Paraflavitalea devenefica: one gene and its partner. The protein of the gene in region 1 interacts with the protein of each later gene in a pairwise test. Links are inferred from orthologs where the notes say so. Each region holds a gene or a part of one and is shown on either strand. Other genes may lie near its edges. The genes, in order: leuS and ligA.

Region 1 (9,157 bases):
GTTTTCATCTGCCGGGTTCAGTTTGTTCCAGATGCTCTTGGGCACCACGCCAAACATCGCGCCGCCGTCCAGCTTAAAATTGCCGGTATGGATCGTGTATAACTTCATGACTACAAGGTATTCATTATAACCGGATCTGCGCCTTTCTTTGCTTGTGGGCAGTATAGAAAAGCATTAACAGTCCCAACACAAAAAATACAACCAGGATCAATACGGAGTTCCGCATGCCACCATGATGTTCTGTAAAGTCTTCAATAATACCAAAGCTGAACAGCCCGATCACAATAGCCAGCTTTTCCGTCACATCATAAAAGCTAAAGAAGGATGCCGTATCCTTGGTTTCAGGCATCAGTTTGGCGTAGGTAGAGCGGCTCATGGATTGTATACCACCCATTACCAGGCCTACTAGTGCAGCCAGTATATAAAAATGAATCTCGGTAGTAATGAAATAAGCCGTCAGGCATACTCCTATCCATAATACCACTGTTGCGATCAGCACCCTTATATTACCATACCGGACAGACAGACGCGACATGCCTATAGCGCCTATGATTGCCACCAACTGTATGATCACTGCTGTAATGATCAGTTTTGTGTCTTCCAGGTGTAATATTTTAATGCCAAAATCTATAGCTATCAGCATCACTGTTTGTACACCCATACTATACAGGAAAAAGGCAGCCAGGAAATTGCGAAGTACCGGCATTGCTTTGATCTGTTTCCAGACGATCTGCAATTCATGAAAACCATTTGCCAATACATTCTTTCTTGCCTTTCGCTCAGATTTATTACTCTCCGGCAGTGCTTTAAAAGTGATCTGGGCAAACGCGATCCACCAGACGCCTACAAGTAAGAAAGTAAGTTTAAGCGGTAATGGACTATCTGGTATGGCCAATACAAGCCCAAAGCCGACAAGCTGCATCAATACACTGCCAACATATCCAAAAGAATATCCCTTGGCGCTCACCCGGTCCCTGTCTTGCTCGGCAGCTATTTCCGGTAAATAGGAGTTATAAAATACCTGGCTGCCATAAAAACCAATGCCGGCAAACATAAAGCATAGTAACCCCAGCGTTACATTGTCCTTATCGAAAAAGAACATAATTGAGCAGCTCAATGCACCCATATAACAGAAAAAGCGCATGAAATTCTTTTTACTGCCCCGGTAATCCGCCATTGATGAAAGAATGGGAGAAAGCAATGCAATCAATAAAAAGCCGAAAGCAAGGACATAATCTTTCAGTGCTGTATTGACAAAATGCCTTCCCAGGAATGGCACACCATCCGGAAAGTTTTTAGTCGAAGTAACAAAGGCATAATAGGCAGGGAAGAAAGTCGTCGTAATAACCAGGTTGTACACCGAATTGGCCCAGTCATACATGGCCCATCCGTTGATCACCTTTTTGGAAGCTGTTTGCATGGCAGAAGGGTTTATAACATGTTTGTCACCACACCTCAGGGGCCTGCTACTCTGTAATCACCTGGGTAAAGATCAGGATCAGCAATACAATACCGGCAATAATGCGGTACCAGCCGAATAAACGGAAACCACGTTTCTGTAAAAAGCCAATAAAAAAACGGATGGCCAGCATGGCCACCACGAAAGCAACAATATTACCTACAATAAAAGCATACAAATTATCGGATGAGCTCAGGAGAAGCTCATATCCTTTTTGTGCCGTGCCGGAACCATCCCAGTCTTTTACAAACAGGGAATAGCCGCTGGCCGCACACATCGTAGGCACCGCCAGGAAAAAGGAGAATTCTGCCGCCAACTTCCTGCTCAGCTTTTGTTGCATGCCACCAATAATTGTAGCGGCACTGCGGCTTACGCCCGGTATCATCGCCACGCACTGCCACAGGCCAACAGCAAAAGCTTTCCCATTGCTGATGTCCGGCTCGGTCTCAATCCGCTGGCCGGCCTGCTGGTTAAAGATCTTATCAACAAACAACAGGAAAACGCCCCCCACCAGCAGCGAGATGGCTACCGTGGTCGGACTTTCCAGTAAAGCATCAATCTTATCAGAGAATAAGGCGCCTAACGCAATAGCGGGTATCACCGCAATGATCAGTTTCACATAAAACTGCCAGCGTTTAAAGTCGAAAAACTTCTTCCAATACAGGACTACCACGGCGAGAATAGCGCCCAACTGGACCGCTACTTCAAATAACTTGGTAAACTCCTGTTTGTGAATATCCATCAGGCTGCTGGCGATGATCATATGCCCGGTGGAAGAGATGGGGAGATATTCAGTAATGCCTTCTACTATAGCGATGATAATAGCCTCAAATATGCTCATGGAAGAACTTGATTATTTCCCAATTAACTTTTCGGTTTCCGGAAAATAGCAAATACTTCAATGCCCAGTCCGAGCAGAATAAGGATGGGAGCTACGGTAATACGTCTTACGCTATATACCTCATCATTGGTAAATACATTGGGGTCCTTGCTATTGCCGCCGGCCATCAGGAGCAGGCCCAGTAACATCACTGCCAGTCCGGCAACAATCCAGATATAATTCTCTTTACCAAAGAGGGTAGAGGAAGTTTGCTTTTTATCAGTCGTTAACTTTTCAGCCATTATCCAATACAATTAGGGCTGCAATATAGTAAATAAGCTCAAAGGCACAAGTTTCTGGCAAACAGGCTCGTACCCTTGCTTGTCTGTAAGCTGAATGGCCGATTGATCCCGCAAGCTTGCGGGACCGATTCACGATTAATACAGGTCGTCCAGCTTCATTTTCAGGTACTTCACCACACTCCGGTAAGTACTGAACAGGGAAATACTGATGCCCAGGATCACCAGGAAGGCGAACAGCAAGGCCATCTTGCCATTATCGCGCAGGTCGCGCAGGTAGGGCAGGAAATACTCGCTCAGCATCATCACCACGTAAATGATCGCAATGGCCATAATGGCGGAAATGGTGCCGTTAACAATGGCCCGTACCGTCATGGGGCGGGCGATAAAGCCGCGGGTGGCTCCTACCATTTGCATGGTCTTGATAATAAACCGGTTACTATACATGGCCAGGCGGATCGTATTATCGATCAGTACAATGGAGAAGATGCAGAAAATACCTGCCAGGATAGCGAAAACGATCAGCCCTACCCGTACCGAAGAGCTCATCTTTTCGATCACAAAAGCGGGGTATTGTACGCTTTCCACGACCATCGACTGCTTTTCCAGGTCGGTCTTAATAGTGGTCACACTGTCTTTATGTACGTAATTAGTCTTCAGGTTCAGGTCAAAAGAGGCCGGCAGGGGGTTCTCGTCCAGCAGCTCTTTAAAATCGTTCTCACCGCTCTTCAGCCAGCGCTGTTTGGCGGTTTCCTTATCAATATATTCGTAAGATTTTGTATATGGCTGCGCGGCGATATAGGTCTTTAAAGTCTCCACGTCCTGCGGGGTGATATTCTTGCGCAGGAATATCTGCACCTTCACATCTTCCTTCATCTCCTCCGTATATTGCCGGGCATTAAGCAGTAACCAGCCGAAAATGCCCACAAAGAACAATACAATGGTTACCCCGAGGATAGCCATAAAATAAGAGGGTTTTGAACGCCTGGCTGATCCTTTTCCTAATTGCGCCATGAAACAATCATTTTGATGGGTTAGTTAATAAACCGATAACGGCAAAAATAGCAGTTTTATCCCGCTTAAGCCGGATAATCCGTATTTTTGACGCCCTACTAACGGATGCGGAGCCGGAAAAATTTTTCGGGGTAACGCCTTTTAACGTTTCCTCAACGAATATAAAAGTAGCGACGCCCCGGAGTGCCAGCCCTGGTGCAAGGGGTACAAGAATAATACCATTAAAAAAATCTGAATCGTAACGGAGAGATATATGGAATATAAATTCAGCCAGATAGAGAAGAAATGGCAACAGATCTGGAAAGAGACCAACGCATACAAGGTGAGCAATACAAGTGACCGGCCCAAATACTATGTGCTGGATATGTTCCCTTACCCCAGTGGGGCAGGCCTCCACGTAGGCCATCCGCTCGGCTACATTGCCAGCGACATCTTTGCCCGTTATAAGAGGCTCAAAGGCTTCAACGTACTACACCCCATGGGCTATGACGCCTTTGGTCTTCCGGCCGAACAATATGCCATAGACCATGGTATTCACCCCGCCGTAGCCACGGATGCCAATATCAACAACTTCCGCCGGCAGTTGGACAACATCGGCTTTTGTTTCGATTGGGACCGGGAAATAAAGACTTCCGATCCTTCCTATTATAAATGGACCCAATGGATCTTCCTGCAGCTCTTCCATAGCTGGTTCAACCGGAAAACGAAGAAGGCAGAACCCATTGCCCAATTAATAAAGCAGTTTGAAAAGGAAGGCAATGTCAGCCATCCCTGTCCCGGCGATTCCTCTATCCGGTTTACCGAGCAATTATGGGTAAGCTTTGATGAGCGCCAGCAAATGGACATATTAATGGAATACCGCCTGGCCTATTGTGGCTTTGGGGAAGTGAACTGGTGCGAAGCATTGGGCACGGTACTGGCCAATGATGAAGTAGTGAATGGCGTAAGTGAACGCGGCGGCTTTCCCGTGGTGAGAAAAAAGCTGCGCCAGTGGTACCTGCGCATTACGGAATATGCCGATCGCCTCCTGGAAGGACTGGAGCAGGTTGACTTCAGCGATGCCATGAAGGAAATGCAAAGCAACTGGATCGGCAAAAGCTACGGCGCTGAGATCACCTTTGCGTTTAAACCCGCAAACGCCCCACTCGCCACTCGCCACTCGCCACTCACCGTCTATACCACCCGCCCCGATACCATCTTCGGCGTAGACTTTATGGTCATTGCGCCCGAACATGAATTGATTGACCAGATCACTACGCCCGTTCAGAAACAGGCGGTGGAGGATTATATCGCCTATGTAAAGAGCCGCAGTGAGCGGGAGCGCATGGCCGAGAAAAAGATCTCCGGTGTATTCACCGGCGCCTATGTGCTCAATCCTTTCGATCAGCGCGAGATCCCGGTATGGATCTCTGAATATGTATTGGCGGGATATGGTACCGGTGCCATCATGGCCGTGCCTTGTGGCGATGAGCGTGACCATAAATTTGCCAACCACTTCGGTATATCCATCACCAACATCATCGGCAGCCATTACAATGGCGAAGAGGCCAACCCTACCAAGGATGCCATCCTGGAGAACTCTGGTTTCCTCAACGGACTGGTGATGCGCCAGGCCATGGAAGTAGCCAGCAATAAACTGGAGGAGCTGGGCATCGGCATCCGGAAAGTCAACTATAAAATGCGGGATGCCGCTTTCAGTCGCCAGCGTTACTGGGGTGAACCATTCCCCATTGCCTGGAAAGAAGGCGTGGCTTATCCTTTATCCGAAAGTGAATTGCCGGTATTATTGCCGCACCTGGATGAAATAAAGCCTGGTCAGGAAGGTGAGGGGCCATTGAGTAACCTGCCTGAGTGGATCAACTCCTCCCCCATTGGCGGACAAAGGGAAAGCTCTACCATGCCCGGTTATGCCGGCAGTAGCTGGTACTTCCTGCGGTATATGGACCCGCATAATGACAACACCTTCTGCGACCGTAAAGCCAGTGATTACTGGGGCCAGGTAGACCTGTACATCGGTGGTACCGAACATGCTGTAGGTCACCTGCTCTATAGCCGCATGTGGACCAAGGCCCTCTATGACCTTGGTTACATTGGTCATGATGAGCCTTATAAAAAACTGGTGAACCAGGGAAAGATTGGTGGTGATTCCAGGCTGATATACCGCCTGCGTGGCACCAATCAGTTTATATCAGCCGGTTTGAAAGACCAGTATGAAACAGATGAACTGCATGTGGATGTTTCCATTGTGGATGGCTATGTGCTGGACCAGGAAGCATTCAAACAATCAAGGGCAGAATATGAAACGGCTTCCTTCATCCTGGAGGATGGCAAATACATCTGTGGCTCACGCCTGGAGAAAATGAGCAAACGTTACTTCAATGTGGTGAACCCGGATGATATTGTAGATAAATACGGCGCTGATACCTTCCGCATGTATGAAATGTTCCTCGGACCGGTAGAGCAGGACAAACCCTGGGATACCAAAGGTATTGAGGGTGTACACCGCTTCCTGAAAAAGCTATGGCGTTTGTTCTATGATGAAATGAAAGGGCAGGTATGGAATACAGCAGCGCCTACGGATGCAGAGTTAAAAGTATTGCACAAGGCTATCAAGCGGGCAGAGGAAGATACCGAAAGGTTCTCTTTCAATACGGCCGTGAGCTCCTTCATGATCTGTGTGAATGATCTTTCTGAAATGAAGTGCCACAAAAAGGATATCCTGCAGCCTTTACTCATATTGCTTACGCCTTATGCACCACACGTGTGCGAAGAGTTGTGGCATTTACTCGGAAATGACTCCGCCATCCTGGATGCTGCCTATCCGAAATTTGAACCCAAATACCTGGTAGAAAGCAACAAGGAATACCCCATTTCTGTGAATGGTAAACTGCGTACTACCATCAACATCGCATTGGATGCGCCGCAGGAAGACGTGGAGAAAATCGTACTTTCCAATGATGTCATCCAGAAATGGATGGAAGGCAAGCCACACAAAAAGATCATCTATGTGAAGGGGAAGATGGTGAATGTGGTAGTTTAAGGTTGTTTAATCAATCTTATCAAGGCACTGCTGTTTTCATCAGCATACAGTCTTGCTTCATAGCGTTTCTTGCCTACAATGGCTACCATGAAAGAAGTATTGGGCGGAATGGAGCCCAGGTTCTCAGCTACCATCACCAGTTCATTGTCATTGGCCAGTTCATCCGCATCCAGGAAAATAGTATAAGGCTGATCGGTAAGGCGGATATTCTTAAAGATGAGCTTCTTGTTCAGGAATAGAGCAATAGAGTCGCCATCCACCTGTGCATTGTCATAAAAGCGCAGCTCAATCTTCTTGCTGGTAACAGGGATCACTGTTTGCAGCTTATTGGTACGGGCCGTGAACTTATCTTCCGGTGTAATAGGATTGCTCACCTTCTTCTCTGCAGGTACAACCGGCGCAGGCGCTTTCACCTTGGGGGCAGCTACCGTTACCGGTGCTGTGGCAGGGACGGTCGTAGCCGGTATCTCTCTTTCCGGTACCTCTTGTTCCATAGGTGGCGGGGCAAAAGATAGCCGTGCTATGCTGTCAATAATATCCGGGTGATTGGCGCCTACCAGGTAATTATCAATCACAAAATCCCATTCATCGGTGAAGGTGGGGCTGGTAATCTTCTCCAGCGCTACTGGTCCTTTGGGTACGTCTTTGTGGTCGCGCTCGGTACTGCTGCCATCCAGCAGCATCTTATCTTCCCCCGGACAGTTAAAATCTGCCACGCTCAGTACCGGCTCTTTGGAGGAGCCAAACAGCCCACCGGATGCTTTGTCTTCCAGCAAGGCTTCATCCCACCAAACCACGTCATTGGTTTGTCCATCAAAATACCCACGCACGGCATAGCGCCGGTAATGGTTCTTAGAGGTATAATAGTAAGCGGTGCCCAGCAGGCTGTCGCCTTTCTTCACCAGCTTCAGTTCTGTACGCACATTACCGGTCTTTCCCTTCCAGGCGCCTGTAATGGTTTGTGACAGAGCAGGTTGCCTGACCAACAAAAATGTTGCTGCCAAACAACACAGCGGAATAGTGATAGTTTTCAAATGGTTATTGTTGGATGATACCTGTAAAAACGCACTCCACACATGAATATTTTACCTTAAGTTTCTTTTAACGAATGGCATAACCAAGGTGGGCCGCCCCGTACAACGGGGGCGACTCACCTTTAATCTGAACAATGCATCCGCTGCATTGTTTTTTTTAGGAAATTAGTACCTATGGCTTACCCAACGATAGAGCTGATAGAGGGGCTGCGCAAAGCCGCTGCCACGTTGCGTGACGGTGCTTATTATGCCTGGGGACATCATGGCGCCTGTAACTGCGGGCATCTGCTGCAGGCCACTACACAGTTGAGCAAAGAAGAGATACGCGCCTATGCCCATACTGGCCCGGGTGAGTGGACAGAGATTGCCCAGGAAGCCTGCTCTGTGACCGGCGCTCCCATCACCTTGTTGCTGACTAAACTGGAACAGTTAGGACTAACACCTACCGATATCCATCATGTGGAATACCTCGAAGACAGGGAAGTGTTGAAGCAATTGCCTGGCGGCTTTCGCTGGCTGAAAAGAAATAACCGGGAAGAGGTGATTCTGTATTTTGAAACCATGGCCAATATGCTGGAAGATAAGCTGGCGGCCCGTGTATCCATCCCGTATGGTCAGTTATTTGAACAGCCTGTGGCTGTAACATTCATGTAGCGCTCATGTAATGCAAAATAAAACGGTGAGCACCTTTTGAAGAAAGGCTCACCGTTTGCTTTATTACACCATGTTCGTTTTCAATTCATGCACTTCTGTCTTCCTCGTTGCCTGAATGCCTCACTGCCTGGTTGCCTTTCTTAAAACCCTTTCTTCGGTCCTTTCTTAATCTCTTCCAGCATCTCTTTCACGGCCCTTTCCAGTTGCTGGTCTTTACCTTTCAGCACATCCTTATAATTATTGGCCAGCTTAATATCCGGCTCCAGTTGCAGGTTCTCGGTGGGGCGCTTCTCTTTACCAATAGTAGCTACCATAGGAATGCCAAACACCAGGGTCGGGTCGATCTGTGTTTCCCACCATACCGCTGTACCAGTACCCGGCACGGGCATACCGATCAGTTTGCCCAGGTCAAGACTCTTATAAGCGTATGGGAACAGGAAGGCATCAGAATAATTGCTTTCACTCATCAGCACACAGGAGGGATTGCTCCATTTATTGCGTGGCTCGCCCGAAGTGGGTGTTACGCCCTGTGGTGAGAAATCCATATACTTCTTACCGCCCAGGAAAGTCACCAGGTCATCATGCAGCCAGCCGCCACCATTAAAACGGGTGTCTACGATCAGCGCTTCTTTGATGGCATTCTTGCCCAGCACATCTTCATACACCGTGCGGAAGCTGCCATCATTCATGCCCTGCACATGTACATAACCTACCTTACCGCCGGAGAGCTCATCTACCTTCTTACGCATGATCTTTACCCAGCGTGCATACAGTAGCCCCTGCTCTTCCTGCTGTGCAATAGGCTTCAGGGTTTCTTCCCAGCGCTCTTTTGTAGCG
Region 2 (8,747 bases), 620 kb from region 1 along the record:
CTGCTCAGAATAATTTGCGCCGGTTGCCCCTGCGGTAACTGTAATAGACCATCAAAAAGCCTACCAGGGCCCCTCCTATATGGGCTACGTGGGCTACCTGGTCATCAGGACGGTTTTGCAGTGCCAGGTACACCTCTGCGCCCCCATAGATCAGCGCGAACCATTTCATTTTAATGGGGAAAAACATGCCGGCCAGAATAATATCATCCGGAAATAAATAGGCTGCCCCGGCCAGTAAACCAAAAATGGCTCCGGAAGCGCCTACCAGTGTGCTGCGGGTAGCAAGGTCTTTCAGTTCTCCGGTAGCCAGAAAAATATCTTTATTGATGCCGGGAACCGGGGGATTGGCCTCTAACATGGTTTTGAATTCCGGCGTTATGCTCATCCGGATCCAGTCATATTTACTTAAAAGCATATTAAAATTGCGTACCGAAACATGCTCCTGTAAGAAATTAAGGTCACTGATAACCGGGTACGTTTCAGCCAGTGTGGCCATGCCGCTGATAATATTCGCGCCAATGCCGCAAACCAGGTAAAACGTAAGGAACCTTTTAGGTCCCCAAACCAGCTCCAGCTTGGTGCCAAACATATACAGGCCCAGCATATTGCCCAGCAGGTGCTCTACAGAACCATGCATGAACAGGGCGGTAATGATCTGGTGCGGACGGAAATCCTTCGACAGGAAATGGTGCTGTGCAAACAAATCATAAGCGGCTTCCTTGTCAAATGTTTGCTGCGCCAGGAAAATAAGCCCATTAATGATCAGGAGATTCTTGACAATCGTTGTCAGAGGAAAAAACATTCTGTTCGAATACACTATGCTGCTGTTTTAAATTGTACAACCATAAAATACTACTTTTTTAGCTTTAACTGCACCACATTCTCAATATGATGGGTATGCGGGAACATGTCAACCGGTTGTACCCTCGTCACAGCATACTTCTCATCCAGCTTCTGCAGGTCCCGCGCCTGCGTGGCAGGATTGCAGCTCACATACACTACCAGCGGCGCCTCCATATCCAGTATCTTTTGCACCAGCTTCTCATGCATACCTGCTCTCGGCGGATCGGTAATAATGACATCCGGCTTACCATGGTGCGCAAAAAAAGCATCGTCACAAATATCTATAACATCGCCGGCGAAAAATTGTGCGTGGTGAATATTATTCAGCGCGGCATTCTCCCGGGCATCTTCAATGGCTTCGCTGATCACCTCCACGCCCACAATCTTTTTGGCCAGCTTGCTCACAAACAACCCGATACTACCGGTGCCACAATAAAGATCATACACCGTTTCCTTTCCCGTTAAGGCCGTAAAATCCCGGGTAATCTGGTACAATCGCTCTCCCTGCCGTGTATTGGTCTGGAAAAAAGACTTCGGCCCTATCTTAAACACCAGGTCTTCCAGTTTTTCTGTAATATACCCTTTTCCATAATATGCCTGCGGCTGCAGGTCATAGATCGTATCATTCTTTTTGGGATTGATCGTATACAGCAGGGTGGTAATGCCCGGCACCTGTTGCAGCAAATGATCAAACAACTGCTTGCGCGCATCCCGGTCATCATACCCGAAACAAACATTGACCATCACCTCCCCCGTTGTACATACCCGTACAATCAGGGTCCGCAGCCATCCCCGGTGTTCCCGGATATCATAAAAGCTAAAACCCTGCTCCATCGCAAAACGACGGATCGTATTCTTAATGGCATTCGTAGGCTCCGCCATCAGGTGACAGGTATTAATATCTATAACCTTGTCAAACAGACGGGGAACATGGAATCCCAGGGCATTTTCGGGGTCAATCGCCGCCGCCCCGGCTATTTCATCTGGCAACAGGTAACGGCGGTTGCTGAAAGTGAATTCCAGCTTATTCCGGTACCGTGCCGTGCTTTCGCACCCGGCTATCGGGGCAATCTCCGGCAAGGCTACCTTGCCAATGCGCCGCAGGTGCTGCTCCACCTCATGCTGCTTATATTGCAACTGTTTATCATAGGGCAGCATCTGCCATTTACAACCCCCGCAAACCCCAAAATGTTCGCAGAAAGGAGTGACCCGGTCCGGGGAAAACGCATGAAAGTGAACAGCTTTGCCTTCCGCCCATTCCTGCTTATTCTTCGACAGGCGTACATCTACCACATCGCCCGGCACCGCCCCCTCAATAAAAACCACCTTCCCGTCAATCCTGCCCAGCGCCTTGCCCTCCGCCGCATAATCCTGTACCGTCATCTTTTGCAGTACCACATTCTTTTTTCTCATGCGGCAAAGATAACTCTTACTTAATTTTACTCCACAAACACATAACCAGCCATTTATGTACGCTACCGGCCAAACCAAATCTTTACAGCAACTAACCACCGCCTTACTCGATAAAGTCAAAAAGGAAAAAATAAGCCCTAAGGACGATATAGCCGGCTTACGGGAAGCATTGCGCTTTCATGAATACCGCTATTACATCCTCAATGATCCGCTCATAGCCGACTTTGAGTACGACCAGCTTTACAAGTCCCTCGAAAAAATAGAAGCCCAGCACCCGGAACTACTTACCAGCGATTCGCCTACCATGCGGGTAGCTAAAGGCCTCACCAAAGAATTTCCGCCAGCCCCCCACCTCGTGCCCATGCTTTCGCTCGAGAACTCCTACAATGAACAGGATCTGATAGATTGGGACCGGAAGGCCCGGGAACTGGCTAAAGCCAACCAGATCGAATATTGCGTGGAACCCAAATTTGATGGGGCCAGTATATCGCTCATCTATGAAAATGACCTGCTCGCCAGGGGGGCTACCCGGGGCAATGGTGTTACGGGCGATGAAATAACCATCAACATCAAACAGATCCGTTCTGTACCCCTCTCCGTGAAATTGTCCGAATATGGTCTGCAGCAAATAGAAATAAGGGGAGAAGTATTACTGAACAAGGCCAACTTTAAAAAATACAACGACCAGCTTGTAGAACAAAACCTGCCGCCCCTGGCTAATCCGCGTAATGCAGCCGCCGGCTCCCTGCGTATCAAAGATCCCAAAGAGGTCAGCCGCCGTAACCTGGAAGCCTTCCTGTACCACATCAGCCATTATGCAACATTGCCCGGAGCCCCTGTTCATAAACTCCTCGAAACGCATAGCGGCTCCCTGGAACTACTATGGGAATTAGGTTTCCGTAGCCCCGTTAAAGAGAAACAAATATTCAAAGGCATAGAGGCAGTCATCAAATACTGCCATGAATTTGAAGAAAAGCGCGATGACCTGCCCTATGAAATAGATGGCATGGTGATCAAGGTAAACCAGTTGGAATTGCAGGACCAACTGGGCATGACCACCCACCACCCGCGTTGGGCCATTGCCTATAAATTCGCGGCCCGGCAGGCTACCAGTAAACTCAAGGCCATAGAATTCCAGGTAGGCCGTACAGGCTCTATAACACCTGTGGCCAAAATAGAGCCTGTTCCTATCGGTGGTGTAACAGTGGGTTCCATCTCGCTCTTCAATGAAGAAGTGATCCGTGAAAAAGACCTCATGATCGGCGATACGGTGCTGGTAGAGCGGGCCGGCGATGTGATCCCCTATATAGTAAAATCACTACCCGAAGTAAGGACCGGTAAAGAGCAGGCCATCGTTTTCCCAACCAAATGCCCTGTTTGCCATGATAAGTTAGTAAAGACCCCCGATGAAGCGGTATGGCGTTGTGTCAATATAAGTTGCGAAGCGCAGGTGCTGTTGCGTATGATCCATTTTACCAGTAAGGATGCCATGGACATACGCGGCCTGGGTGAAGCCATCATACAGAAATTCTATGACCTCGGCTTTCTGAAGGACATACCAGGCATCTATGAACTGCCTTATGATAAAATAAGAAGCCTTGAAGGCTTTGGCGAAAAAAGCATGACCAACCTGCAGGCTGCCATCACTGCCTCTAAAGAGCAACCGCTGCATAGGCTCATATATGCCCTCGGCATACGCTATGTTGGCGAAACCACCGCTAAAACCCTTGCCCATGCAGTAAAGCATTTACTTGATTTTGCTCAATTTTCTCTTGAAGATCTCAAAAACCTCGAAGATGTAGGGCCTAAAGTAGCTGGTAGCATATATCAGTTTTTCCATAATCCGGACAACATTCATATGCTACAACAGCTTGAAGCATTGGGGTTGAAGCTGAAAAATGATAAAAAAGATCTCGTGGCCGACGGCAACCTCACGGGACAAACGTTTTTGTTTACCGGTACCCTGCCTACGCTGAAACGCAATGAGGCAGAGGCTTTGGTGGAAGCTAACGGAGGTAAACTCCTGGGTAGCGTGAGCAGCAAGCTCAATTATCTGGTGGCTGGCGAAGAGGCTGGTTCCAAATTAGAGAAAGCCAAAAAGATCACTTCAATAAAGATCATTAATGAAGCCGAATTCCTGAGCTTGGTTAACCGCTAATTCAATCTTTCTTACAAATGATTTGATTTTCGCATATCTTTTTTTGTAACTTTAGCCAAAAGGAAAAGGCGATGATAAAAAAACTCCCCAACGAGGTGTGGAAACCCTTGCAGTTTCCAGGCTGGAAACACCTTAGAAAAAAGTATGCGCTGTCATCACACGGCCGCATAGCCAGCTACACAGATGATGTTATTGAAGATGGTAAATTGTTGCAAGGTTCATTAACCACCGGCTACCGGACACTGAACCTGCACAGACCCGGAAACAATGGCACCCTCTACATTCACCGTGAAATTGCCCGGTTATTCCTCGGCAAACCTTCGGCGAAAAACAAGTATGTGATTCACCTGAATCACAACAAGCTCGACAACACAGTGAAGAACCTGAAATGGGCTTCACTGGAAGAAATGATCAGTCACCAGCAAAACAGCCCGGCCAAGATCGCTTACAAAAAAGTGCAGGCCAACCGCACTGAAGGCCTTAAGCTGAATGCCAATCAGGTGAAGAGCATCAAAAAAGTCCTTACAGACAAGAACCGGAAAATCACCATTAAAAAACTCGCGGAAAAATATGGGGTCAGTGAGATGACCATGTACCGCATTAAAAGTGGTGAGAACTGGGGTAGGATCTAGATCCCTCTACCGGTAAACTAGCATAAGTGGTGTGTACAGATGTGAGCGAACATCTACACACCACTTATCTTTTTTTGTTGCCTCCTCACTGCTACATACCTTTAAATAAAAAGTATACCATGCTGTTGCCTGCAACCATTAAATTCCTGAAAGACCTCAAAAAGAACAATGATAAATCCTGGTTCGATGCCCACCGCCCGCAATATGAAGCCGCCAAAAAGAACTTCGAACAATTCATCCAGGCCGTTATAGATAAACAGGGCAAACAGGATAGCAGCATCAAAGAATTGACTGCCAAAAGCTGTATGTTCCGCATCAATCGCGACGTTCGCTTCTCCAAAAATAAAAGTCCCTACAAGACCAACTTCGGGGCCAGCATCAACCGGGGAGGTAAAAGATCCATCTATGCCGGGTACTACTTTCATTGTGAGCCGGGCGAAAGCTTTGTAGGCGGCGGCCTCTGGATGCCCATGCCACCGGAAACAAAGAAAATAAGGCAGGAAATAGACTACTGCTTTGATGAATTTAAAAAGATCATCAACAATAAGAAATTCAAGGGCATATATGGAGATTTATACCAGGGGGAAGATGTAGCGCTCACCCGTGTGCCCCAGGGATTCGAAAAAGACAACCCTGCCGGAGAGTTCCTGAAACTCAAAAGCTGGCTGGCCATGCAGAGCATTAAGGACAGCGAACTTACTTCAGAGGGCCTTGTAAAGAAAACAGTAGCAGCATTCGAGGCCCTGCAACCCTTACTCGCATTCCTTAACCGCGCACTGGACGAGTAAGTTGGCGTGTCAGGCTGAGCCTGTCGAAGCCCTTAAAACAAAAGTCCCGCCGAAGCGGGACCGGGAAATGGCTATACGTTCCCTTGATAAAACTTCTAAAAAATTCTCCGCAGCGTCTCTCGCTTCAATTTGAATTCTCCGCAGTGTCTCCCGAAGGGGACGCTGCGGGTTATATATGACTTATAACAGTTTCTTTGAAACCAGGTATTCTGCAATCTGTACCGCGTTCGTGGCAGCGCCTTTACGCAGGTTATCACTTACTACCCACATATTAAGGGTCTTGGGCTGTGTTTCATCACGGCGCAGACGGCCTACAAACACCTCATCCCGGTCGTGTGCATCCTTCGGCATAGGGTATTGTTGGGCAGCAGGCTCATCCACCAGTACCACACCAGGCGCATTGCTCAGTAAACCACGCACCTCATCGAGGGTGTAATCATCTGCAAACTCCACATTTACGCTCTCACTGTGTCCGCCCATCACCGGAATACGCACCGTAGTGGCAGTAACCCGGATAGCATCATCACGCATAATCTTCTTCGTCTCATTCACCATCTTCATCTCTTCCTTGGTATACCCGTTATCTAGGAATACATCGATCTGGGGGATCACATTCAGGTCAATAGGATACTTATAGGCCATAGGGTACTCAGCGTTGCTGCCTTTCTCTGCTTTGGCGCGCTCACCCATCAGTTGGTCTACGGCTTTCTTACCGGTACCCGTTACACTTTGGTAAGTAGATACTACAATACGCTTAATGCCATACTTCTTGTGCAGTGGATTCAGGGCTACTACCATTTGAATGGTAGAGCAATTGGGATTCGCAATGATCTTATCATCCTTTCCCAGCGCATCTGCATTCACCTCCGGAACAACCAGCTTCTTGGTGGGGTCCATGCGCCAGGCAGAAGAATTGTCAATAACAGTAATACCGGCTTCAGCAAACTTGGGGGCCCACTCCAGGGAAGTGCTGCCACCTGCGGAAAAAATAGCTACAGCAGGCCTGGCGGCAATGGCATCCGTCATGCTGACGATCTTGTATTGCTTACCCTTGAATTCAACTTCCTTACCTACTGATCTTTCAGATGCTACGGGAATCAGTTCTGTTACGGGGAAATTACGTTCGGCCAGTACCTGTAACATCTTTGTGCCTACAAGGCCGGTGGCGCCTACTACTGCAACTTTCATGGTTTGTTGATTGCTTGTTTATGTTTAACAATAAAGTCTTATGTCACCCTGAGCCTGTCGAAGGGTGGGTCGCCCTCAAAGGGCGGCTCACCCTGATCTAAAGGAGCCTGTCAAAGGCCCCCTTGATTGCTCTTCATTACGCAAAGCCCAAACAAAAAGGCCTTCCTGTGGGGGAAGGCCTTTTTGAATATCTTGTTATACAAAGCAGTACTCAACCTTCCCATTGTATGGAATGCTTCTTCGTGCGCTTTGTATGTTTCATCATTTTTTGCATAACGAGGGGCAAAAGTAGTCAGCAAATACAGAATACACAAATTTTTATTAAAAAAAGAAGAAAATAGCGCTTTCAGTGTCAATTCTTAAACCATGGCCTGCGTTCATTGCAAATTCTCAAAAATCCATCCCCTGCCCACGATTCACAGCCACCGCTTCCCCTCGTTGCCTGATGCTTCAATGCCTTGTTGCCTTCCTAAAACATTATTTTATTATTTAATGTTTGATCCTTATTTTCATCCCTTCCAATGCGGTTCATGCTAACCGTCATGTCGGCTGAAAAACATAACCAATGACTGTAAGACTGCTTGCTTTACTGTTGCTGCCACAGCTTGCGCTGCAGGCGCAAACTGCCCAACGGTTCGATATCATCATAACAGAACTATTACCCGATCCCGCACCCCCGGTAAGCCTGCCCAATCATGAATTTGTAGAACTAAAAAACAACTCCGCCCGGGTTATTAACCTGCGTGGCTGGAAGCTGAGTGATGGCACTTCTACCGCTACCATCAATACCGACATCGAAATACAGCCAGACAGCTTTGTCATTATATGCCCCAATGCGGCGGTGTCTTCCTATGCTGAGTTCGGCAGAACAATTGGCGTGAGTAACTTCCCTTCACTGAACAACGAGGCGGATCTCATTACCCTCTATGCCCCGGAGGGGAATAGCATACATGCAGTTGCTTATAGCGGCCAATGGTACAGTAATCCTGTAAAAGCAACAGGTGGCTGGGCACTGGAGATCATTGATCCGCGCAACCCTTGCACTGGCGCCGGCAACTGGACCGCAGCCATACACCATAGTGGCGGTACGCCCGGAAGGCAAAATTCCGTAAATGCGAACAACAGTGATCAGTTGCCGCCGGCACTGCTCAGGACCTGGACCATTGACAGTGTAACCATCGTGGTCGTATTTGATGAGTCGCTGGATAGTACTATGGCGGCAACACCCGGTCATTACCACCTGGATCATGCTGTGGGCGCTCCGGTGGCTGCAGAGCCGGTGTCGCCACTATTCAATGAAGTAATGCTCAAACTGGCATCGCCCATCAGAACAGACCAGGTATACCAGCTCACCGTGCGAAATGTGATGGATTGCAGCGGTAATGCGATTGGTATGCTCAACAAGGCAAAGGCCGGGCTGCCTGCCCCACCGGTTGCCCGGACGGTCATCATCAACGAATTGCTGTTTAATCCGCCATCCGGTGGTTACGATTATATTGAGCTATATAACCGCAGCGGCAGCATTGTGGACCTGAAACAACTATACGTGGCCGGTCGTTCCGGGAATGGCGCCTTATCAGGCATACAGCAACTAAGCACCATCTCCCGGTTGCTTTTTCCCGGACAATACCTTGTACTCACAGAGAATGCAGCATGGCTACGGCAACGTTTTAGCATCAGAGAGCCTGCAGACATAATAGAATTAGCATCCCTGCCGACCCTTCC

Evidence for each region.
Region 2: the proteins of leuS (region 1) and ligA interact in binary tests that used the Escherichia coli proteins (3 or more experiments, as listed by UniProt). The link is inferred for Paraflavitalea devenefica from one-to-one orthologs.

What each region holds. Positions count from the first base shown.
Region 1 is NZ_JAARML010000001.1:443,497-452,653, reverse strand. The notes cover bases 3,523-6,832. They hold leuS (leucine--tRNA ligase), read left to right. Parts: upstream 3,523-3,845; coding sequence 3,846-6,632; downstream 6,633-6,832. Other genes in these bases: HB364_RS01700 (hypothetical protein), read right to left, coding at 6,629-6,832; HB364_RS01710 (cell division protein FtsX), read right to left, coding at 3,523-3,592. Outside these bases: HB364_RS01730 (MBL fold metallo-hydrolase), read right to left, coding at 1-108; HB364_RS01725 (MFS transporter), read right to left, coding at 125-1,420; HB364_RS01720 (undecaprenyl-diphosphate phosphatase), read right to left, coding at 1,467-2,300; HB364_RS01715 (DUF3098 domain-containing protein), read right to left, coding at 2,324-2,581; more of HB364_RS01710, read right to left, coding at 2,717-3,522; more of HB364_RS01700, read right to left, coding at 6,833-7,636; HB364_RS01695 (hypothetical protein), read left to right, coding at 7,841-8,320; HB364_RS01690 (S41 family peptidase), read right to left, coding at 8,461-9,157.
Region 2 is NZ_JAARML010000001.1:1,066,299-1,075,045, reverse strand. What follows is about bases 1,963-4,862. They hold ligA (NAD-dependent DNA ligase LigA), read left to right. Parts: upstream 1,963-2,311; coding sequence 2,312-4,414; downstream 4,415-4,862. Other genes in these bases: HB364_RS04280 (helix-turn-helix domain-containing protein), read left to right, coding at 4,486-4,862; rlmD (23S rRNA (uracil(1939)-C(5))-methyltransferase RlmD), read right to left, coding at 1,963-2,256. In the rest of the region: HB364_RS04295 (rhomboid family intramembrane serine protease), read right to left, coding at 5-802; more of rlmD, read right to left, coding at 853-1,962; more of HB364_RS04280, read left to right, coding at 4,863-5,046; HB364_RS04275 (DUF2461 domain-containing protein), read left to right, coding at 5,166-5,834; HB364_RS04270 (aspartate-semialdehyde dehydrogenase), read right to left, coding at 6,015-7,022; HB364_RS04265 (lamin tail domain-containing protein), read left to right, coding at 7,588-8,747. UniProt on the Escherichia coli protein: DNA ligase that catalyzes the formation of phosphodiester linkages between 5'-phosphoryl and 3'-hydroxyl groups in double-stranded DNA using NAD as a coenzyme and as the energy source for the reaction.